DNA from 2 places in the Streptomyces sp. NPDC057694 genome. Region 2 is predicted to be linked to the other one. Evidence: riboswitches for the same ligand, from Rfam matches in the RefSeq annotation. Region 2 holds a riboswitch; the other holds the start of a gene.
The links. Region 2 has a riboswitch for cobalamin ahead of ACFVDP_RS08900 ((2Fe-2S) ferredoxin domain-containing protein). Riboswitches for the same ligand answer to the same signal wherever they lie in the genome.

Region 1 (3,726 bases), on a different contig from region 2:
AGGGCCGTCACACACAGCAGGATCAGCCGGGTGCGGGCCACCCGGACGCCCAGCGCGGCCGCCGCCTCCGGGCCGAAGGCGAACGCGTCGAGCGTGCGCCCGTACCCGAGACACACGACCAGCGCGACCACGAGGACCGACAGACACAGCCACACCTCGGTCCAGCCGACCCCGCCGAGCGAGCCGAGCAGCCAGAACAGCACGCCGCGCGTCGTCTCCGCGTCGGCGGCCGTCAGCACCACGAACGAGGTCAGCGCGGAGAACAACTGCATCGCGGCCACCCCGCTCAGCACCACCCGGTCCGTCGTGCCGCCCAGCGTGTGGCTGAGCAGCAGCACCAGCGCGAACGACAGGACCGCGCCGATGAACGCCCCGCCGGACACCGACAGCGCGCCGCCGCCCACCCCGAGGACCACGACGAGCACGGCGCCCGTCGACGCCCCCGAGGACACCCCGAGCACGAACGGATCGGCGAGCGGATTGCGCAGCAGCGCCTGCAGCACCGTGCCGCACACGGCGAGCCCGGCCCCGCACACGGCCGCGAGCAGCGTCCGCGGCAGCCGCAGATTCCATACGATGCCGTCGCGGATCGGCGTCAGGTCCGAGCTGCCCCAGCCGAGGCGCGCGCCCACCGCCGACCAGACGTCGCCGACGCGGATCTGCGCGGGCCCGAAGGTGATCGCCACGGCGACGGACGCACACAGCGCGAAGACGCCCGCCGTCCAGTAGAGACCTGACCGCAGGGTCGCGGCACTCACTTGGCGAGGCCGAACTCGCCGAGCGCGGCGGCCACCTTCTCCACTCCGTCCACGGTGCGGATCGTCGGGTTCATGTCCTGCCCGCTCAAGAGCACGTACCGCTTCTCGCGCACCGCCGTCATGTTCTTCGTGACGGGATCGGACTCCAGGAACCTGATCTTCTGGGCGGCGGACTCGGCCGACTGCGAGCGGCGCGTCAAGTCACCGATGACGAGGACGTCCGGGTCACGGTCCGCGACCGTCTCCCAGCCGATCTGCGGCCACTCCTCATGCGTGTCGTCGAAGACGTTGCGCAGCCCCAGCTCCTCCGTGATGACGCCGGGAGCACCACAACAGCCCGCCATGTAGGGCGAGTCGGAATTCGCGAACCAGTACAGCACGCTGACGTCCGAGGCGTCGGCCGCCGAAGTGGCCTTGTGTACCCGGGACTTGAGGCTGTCGACGAGCTTCTCGCCGCGCTTCTCGACGTCGAAGATCTTCGCCAGGTCACGTATCTCGCCGTAGACCGTGTCGAGGGTGAGCGCCTTCGTGCGCTCGCCGTCGCCGTCGCCACTGTTGTTCTTGCCCGCGCAGTCGCTGGGGGAGAGGTAGGCGGGGACGCCGAGTTCGGTGAACTTCTCGCGCGGCGCCACCCCGCCCTTGCTGAGCGTGTAGGTGAACGAGGCCGCGGCGAAGTCGGGTTCGACGGCGAGGACCTTCTCGAAGGAGGGGTAGCGGTCGGCGAGCCGCGGCACCTTCGCGTTCGCCTTCTCAAGTCCCTTGAGCACGGGGTCGGTCCAGGTGGCGGTGCCCACCATCCGGTCGGCCAGACCGAGCGACAGCATGATCTCGGCCGACCCCTGATCGAGGGCGACGGCACGCCGAGGGGCGTGGTCGACGTGCACCTTCGTATCGCAGTTGTCGACGGTGACCCCGCCCGTCGCCTTCTCGTCCGTGCCTGCGCCGGTCGATCCGCCGCATCCGGCGAGGAGGAGGACGCCGGCCAACAGCGTTGCGGTACGGCGGAGGTGACGGGTGGTGCGGGCGGGCGGCACGGGAGATCCTCTGCGTCCAGGGCTCATACGCGGAGCCGGTCTACGGTCAACCCCCGGACCGCGGAACGCCGCCGGGGGCCGCCAGCAGGTCTTCGGACTCGGGGTCGTCCGCGCGAAGCGCCTTCCCAGACCGTGTCACCGGCCCAGTGGCTGTGGCTCCGCCCGTCACCCTCACCGCTGCGCGTCAGTTCCGGATTCTCACCGGATTCCCTGACCCGTGCACGGACAGACCGTGCAAAGGTACGACTGGCCTGGCGAAAGTATCACGGGGTGGGCGCGGGTCCTTTTGCCGGGACCGGGGCTCGTTGTCGGCTGCGGGCCGGTGGGGGCTGGTCGCGCAGTTCCCCGCGCCCCTGGAGTGCGCACTTCGTGCGGCATCTCCATCAAAAGCGCGGCGAAGCCGCAGCCTCAAAGGGGAGGCGGCGCGAAGCGCCTGCCTCAGGGGCGCGGGGAACTGCGCGAGAAGCGGCCACCGGCCCGCAGACGGACGACAACTGATCCAGCCGCCCTGCACCGGCTCACGCCCCGAGAAACGCGCAGACCTCCGTCGCGAACTCCTCCGGCGCGTCCCGGTGGATGAGGTGCCCGACGGGAAGGGTCAGCAGCCGCCCGCCGGGAATACGTCGGGCCAGCTCCGCGACACCGTCCTGCGGGACATGGCTGAGGGGCCCGCCCGCCACCACCAGCGTCTCGGCGGTGATGTCGCCGAGACGCTCCAGCCAGTGCGCGGGCGGGGTGTCGAGCTGCTGCCGGACCGCGACCACCATCTCCCAGTCGAAGGCCAGGTCTCCCTCGGGCCGGACCAGCGGCGGCGGTGTCCGCGGGCGGGGGAGCGGCACGTCCTCCAGAACCAGCCGTGCCACCCGCTCCGGCTCGGCCGCCGCCAGCAGAAAGGCGACCACGCCACCCATGGAGTGCGCGACGACCCGCACCCGGTCGAGGCCCGCCGCGTCCAGGAACGCGGCGACGTCGTCCCGCATCAGCTCCAGTGAGTACCGTCCCGGCCAGTCGCTCCGCCCGTGCCCGCGCAGGTCGAGGGCGTACACCCGGTGGTCGCGGGCGAACGCCGGTGCCACCGGCGCCCAGTCGGCGGCACCCTCTCCCAGGCCGGGCAGCAGCAGGAGCGGCACGGCGTCCGGCGGCCCCGACACCTCGTAGGACAACCGGACCCCCGCCACGCGCACCGTGCGCCGTTCCGTCATTTCCCGAACCCCCGCCCTGCGGATCAGTTGGATCAGTCGATCTCGCGAGGCTACGCCGGTGCGCGGCAACCGAATCGGTACCGGCGACGACTACGAGGAGTACCGCTCGTCGGAGACCTCCCGAAGGAGACATTCCCATGACGGTTCCTCCCCGTACGGCAGTTCCTCGTCGCCCCGGGACCGGCCGGACCACTACCCGTGCAGCGAGATCCCTCCGGTCCCGGCGCGCGGCCGGTCTGGTCGGCGCGGCGGGCTTCGCCGTCGCCACCGTGCTCGCTGTGCCGTCCCCGGCCGCCGCGCACGGCGTCGCCCTGATGCCCGGCTCGCGCACCTACCTCTGCTACAAGGACCTCCTCGCCAACTCCTCCACCCAGATGCCGACCAACCCCGCCTGCAAGGCCGCCGTCGAGGAGGCGGGCACGACACCGCTGTACAACTGGTTCGCGGTACTCGACTCCAACGCGGGCGGGCGCGGCGCGGGTTACGTCCCGGACGGCACCCTGTGCAGCGCCGGAGACCGCAGCCCGTACGACTTCTCGCCCTACAACGCGGCCCGCGCCGACTGGCCCCTCACTCACCTCACGGCGGGCGCCACCCTTCAAGTCAAGTACAGCAACTGGGCGCATCACCCGGGCAGGTTCGAGGTGTACGTCACCAACGAGGGTTTCGACCCGGAGCAGCCGCTGGGCTGGGCGGACCTGGAGAAGGTGCAGACCGTCCAGGACCCGCCGC
Region 2 (3,726 bases):
ACCCGGCGGCCGATGTCACACCGCAGAACCGCTTCGGCCGCGACAGGGCGACGCCGATCAGGGAGGGGCGATGCCGGAGAACGAGGCTTCCGCGTCATTCTCGGCGAGCGGCGAGATCGGCGTCGTGGTCGCCGGGGGCGGGGCGCGGGGCGCGTACGAGGCCGGCATGCTGGCGACGCTGCTGCCGGAGCTCGACCGGTTCGGGCAGCGGCCGACGTTGTTCACCGGTACCAGTGCGGGAGCGCTCAACGCGGTGCTCTTCGCCTCGTTCGCCCACCTGCCCGCCCACCAGGCCGCCGACGAAGTGGTCGCGGCCTGGCAAGGACTGACGAAGGATCAGGTCTTCAGGCCGTTCCTGCTGACGGCCCTGCCCTCGATCCTGCGGCAGTGCCTGACCAGGGTGGTGAACCCGTCCAGCGCGCCCCTGGCCGGCCTGCTCGACACGAGCCCCCTGCGGACCACGCTGCGGACGAAGGTGGACTGGAACCAGCTCCACGCCAACCTGGCCGACGGCGCGGTACAGGCGGTCGCCGTGGCCACGACGGCCTTCGGCAGCGGCCGTACCGAGGTCTTCGCCGAGGGACCGGCAGCAGCGAGGCTGCCGGCCTCCGACGCCGACCGGGCGGTGGACTACACCCGTACCGTCCTGAACGAGGACCATGTGATGGCGTCCGCCGCGATTCCCGTGGCGTTCCCGCCCGTCAGGATCGGACCGGCCGGCTGCTGGTACATGGACGGCGGTGTACGCCTCAACGCCCCCATCAAGCCGACGATCTCGCTCGGCGCGCGCCGCGTCGTGATCGTCGCCACGACACCGTTGCGCGATCTGCCGCACTCCACGGACTGCCAGGACGAACCCGTGCCGTCCGTCCAGGACGTCGTCGCCCAGATCCTCACCGGCCTGATGGGCGATCGCATGGTGGAGGACACGCGGACGCTCGGCAAGGTCGACGAGCTGCTCGAGTCCGGGGCGAAACGGATCAGCCCGCGCGGACGCCCGTACACCGTCATCGAGTACCTCTTCGGTGGCCCACTGCCCGGCCAGGCGGACCAGCTCGGCGAGAAGGCGGAGTACGTACTGGACACCAGTTTCCGTGGAGTGCGCCGCCTGACCAACCCCGACCTGATGTTCCTCGCCGCGCTCCTGGGCCCGGGACAGAGCCGGGGCGAACTGCTCAGCTACCTGTTCTTCGAACCGGAGTTCATCGGCGAGGCCATCAAGCTCGGCCAACGGGACGCCCGGATCATCCTGGACGAAGCGGGCGACGACCCGGGCAAACTGTGGCGCACCGACGCCGCGTAGGGCCCGTCCGGCGGACCGTGTGACCGCCACCGATCCGGGCCGCCGCCGAAAGGGCGGGCAGCCGCACTGCACAATGCAGGAATGGATCAGAGGGATCAGACGGATCACGCGGCGCGCGCGGACGACTCGGACCGCGCGGACGACGCGGCGGTCATGAAGGTCGTCGCCGCGGCCGTGATCGAGGACGGGAAGCTGCTCGTCGTCAGCAAGCAGGCCGCGCCGGACGTGTTCTACGTGCCGGGTGGCAAGCCCGAGCCGGGGGAGCGGCCGGAGGAGACCCTGAAGCGAGAACTCGCGGAGGAGTTGGGTGTCTCGACCGGGCCGCTCGAACATCTCGCGGTGGTCGAGGAGCGGGCGGCGCTGGAGGGCGTACCGATGCACCTGACCGTCTTCTCCACGCACCTCGTCGGGGAGCCGGTCCCGGCAGCCGAACTGGCCGCCCTGCGCTGGACCGACGGGCACGACCCGGACCTGCGGCTCGCCCCGGCGGTCGAACACCACCTGGTGCCGCTCCTGCGGACCATGGGCAGGCTCGGGCCGTCGGCGCGGATGGCATGATGACCGAGGACAAGGGCGACAGCCGCCCGAGGAAACCGGTGTGAATCCGGTGCGGTACCGCCACTGTGATCGGCGAGCGGATCCCGACGAGCCACTGCCCCGCGCGGGTGGGAAGGCCGGGACGAGCGCGGACCCGAGAGCCAGGAGACTCACGCTGTCGCCTCCTCGAAGCACCCCGGGGCGGAACTCCCCGGCGAGAGGAAGGACGCGGCATGCCTGAGCGGCTCGCCGACGAGACCGACGAGACCGGGTCGACGGAGGACCGGACGGTCCCGTGCCGGGTGGTGGTGTGCCGCGACTGCTGCTGCGGCACCGTCAAGGTCGACGCCGATCACGCGGCCCAGACCGCGCGGCTGCGCCAGATCGCCCCGGTCCGGATCTCCGAATGCCTCGACGTGTGCGAGCAGGCCAACGTCGTCGTCGTACAGCCGTCGACAGCCGGCCGGGCGGCTGGTGCCCGGCCGGTGTGGCTCGGGCTCGTCAACGACCGGGACGCGACGGAAGACATAGCGGACTGGGTACGGGCGGGAGGACCCGGTGTCGCGGCCCGGCCCGACATCCTCGACCTCTATCTCATCCAGCCCCCGCGCCGCGCTCCTCTCACGCCATGACCGCCGAGGTCCCGCCGGAGCAGGTCGCCGAGGCGCTGCGCGACGTGGCGCGGCTCGGTGGATTCTTCGCCCTCGACACCGTCGCGCCCGCGCCGTTCCACGAACGGGGCGGCGCTCTTCGCGACGGGTTCGCAGACCGGGCCCGAGCCGTCAACGACCGCTTCGGGACGGCCGAGACACGCGTCGGCGTCTCCGTCGCGCACCTGGGACTCGCGGCCCGGCTCTGGTCGCCGGTCCTCGCCTGCGCTCTCGTGCACGGGATCGTGCCGACGATGAGCGGCGTGGAGTGGTCCGGTGACGGGACGGACCTGCGCCTTGTCGGCCCGCGGGGACGGCTCGCCGCCCGCCTGCCGTCGCCCCTGGAAGCCGTCCTCGCGGAGGCCGACGGCGTGCTGAGGGAGGTCGAGCGCGGCCTCACGGTGAAGGTGGCACCGGGCCTGCTGGCCGGCAACTCCGCGTCCGCGCTGGTCGGTTCGGCGGCGCAACTGCTGAGAACCCGGCCCGCCCTGCGCGGCCCGCTCACCCGCCTGACGCGGGAACTGCTGGACACGGGCCGGCTGCGCGGCACCGGCCGGATCACCGGGCCCGGTCCGACCTTCCGCCGCAACAGCTGCTGCCTCTACTACCGGGCCCCGGGCGGCGGGAAGTGCGGGGACTGCTGCCTGACCCCGTGACCGACCGCGGGCCGGGCAGCAGGGCGGATCAGTCCCCGACCCGCGTGTCCCGCTCCTGGAACGCGTCCAGGATCCGCTCGGCGGCCAGTGTCGCGGTGAGCTCGCCGTCCCTGACCCGCTGCTCCAGACCGGGCGTCACGGCCCGCACCGCGGGATCGGCGTGCAGCCGGCCGAGAAGCTCGTCGCGCACCATCGTCCAGGTCCAGTCCACCTGCTGCGTACGGCGCCGCTCGGCGAGCCGCCCCGTCGAGTCGAGGAGCGAACGGTGCTGCTCGATCCGCTCCCAGACCTGGTCGAGCCCGCTCTCCTCACGGGCGCTGCACCACAGCACAGGAGGCGTCCAGAACGCGTCCTTGCCGTGCATCAGCCGCAGCGCGCCCGACAGTTCCCGCGCCGCCGACCGCGCGTCACGCTCGTGCGGCCCGTCGGCCTTGTTCACCGCGATGACGTCGGCCAGCTCCAGGACACCCTTCTTGATGCCCTGCAACTGGTCGCCGGTCCGCGCCAGCGACAGCAGCAGAAACGTGTCGACCATGTTCGCGACAGCCGTCTCCGACTGGCCCACGCCGACCGTCTCCAC

Region 1: it holds a riboswitch for cobalamin, as region 2 does, so the genes downstream of both, ACFVDP_RS03050 (ABC transporter substrate-binding protein) here and ACFVDP_RS08900 ((2Fe-2S) ferredoxin domain-containing protein) in region 2, are expected to answer to the same signal.

What each region holds. Positions count from the first base shown of each region.
Region 1 is NZ_JBHVIX010000001.1:636,236-639,961, reverse strand. Features, by position in the region: gene ACFVDP_RS03055 (FecCD family ABC transporter permease) at 1-758, opposite strand, end outside; gene ACFVDP_RS03050 (ABC transporter substrate-binding protein) at 755-1,819, opposite strand; cobalamin riboswitch at 1,858-2,038, opposite strand; gene ACFVDP_RS03045 (alpha/beta fold hydrolase) at 2,311-2,994, opposite strand; gene ACFVDP_RS03040 (lytic polysaccharide monooxygenase) at 3,132-3,726, shown strand, end outside.
Region 2 is NZ_JBHVIX010000002.1:434,911-438,636, reverse strand. Features, by position in the region: gene ACFVDP_RS08910 (patatin-like phospholipase family protein) at 71-1,303, shown strand; gene ACFVDP_RS08905 (NUDIX domain-containing protein) at 1,385-1,861, shown strand; cobalamin riboswitch at 1,890-2,012, shown strand; gene ACFVDP_RS08900 ((2Fe-2S) ferredoxin domain-containing protein) at 2,074-2,472, shown strand; gene ACFVDP_RS08895 ((2Fe-2S)-binding protein) at 2,469-3,146, shown strand; gene meaB (methylmalonyl Co-A mutase-associated GTPase MeaB) at 3,175-3,726, opposite strand, start outside.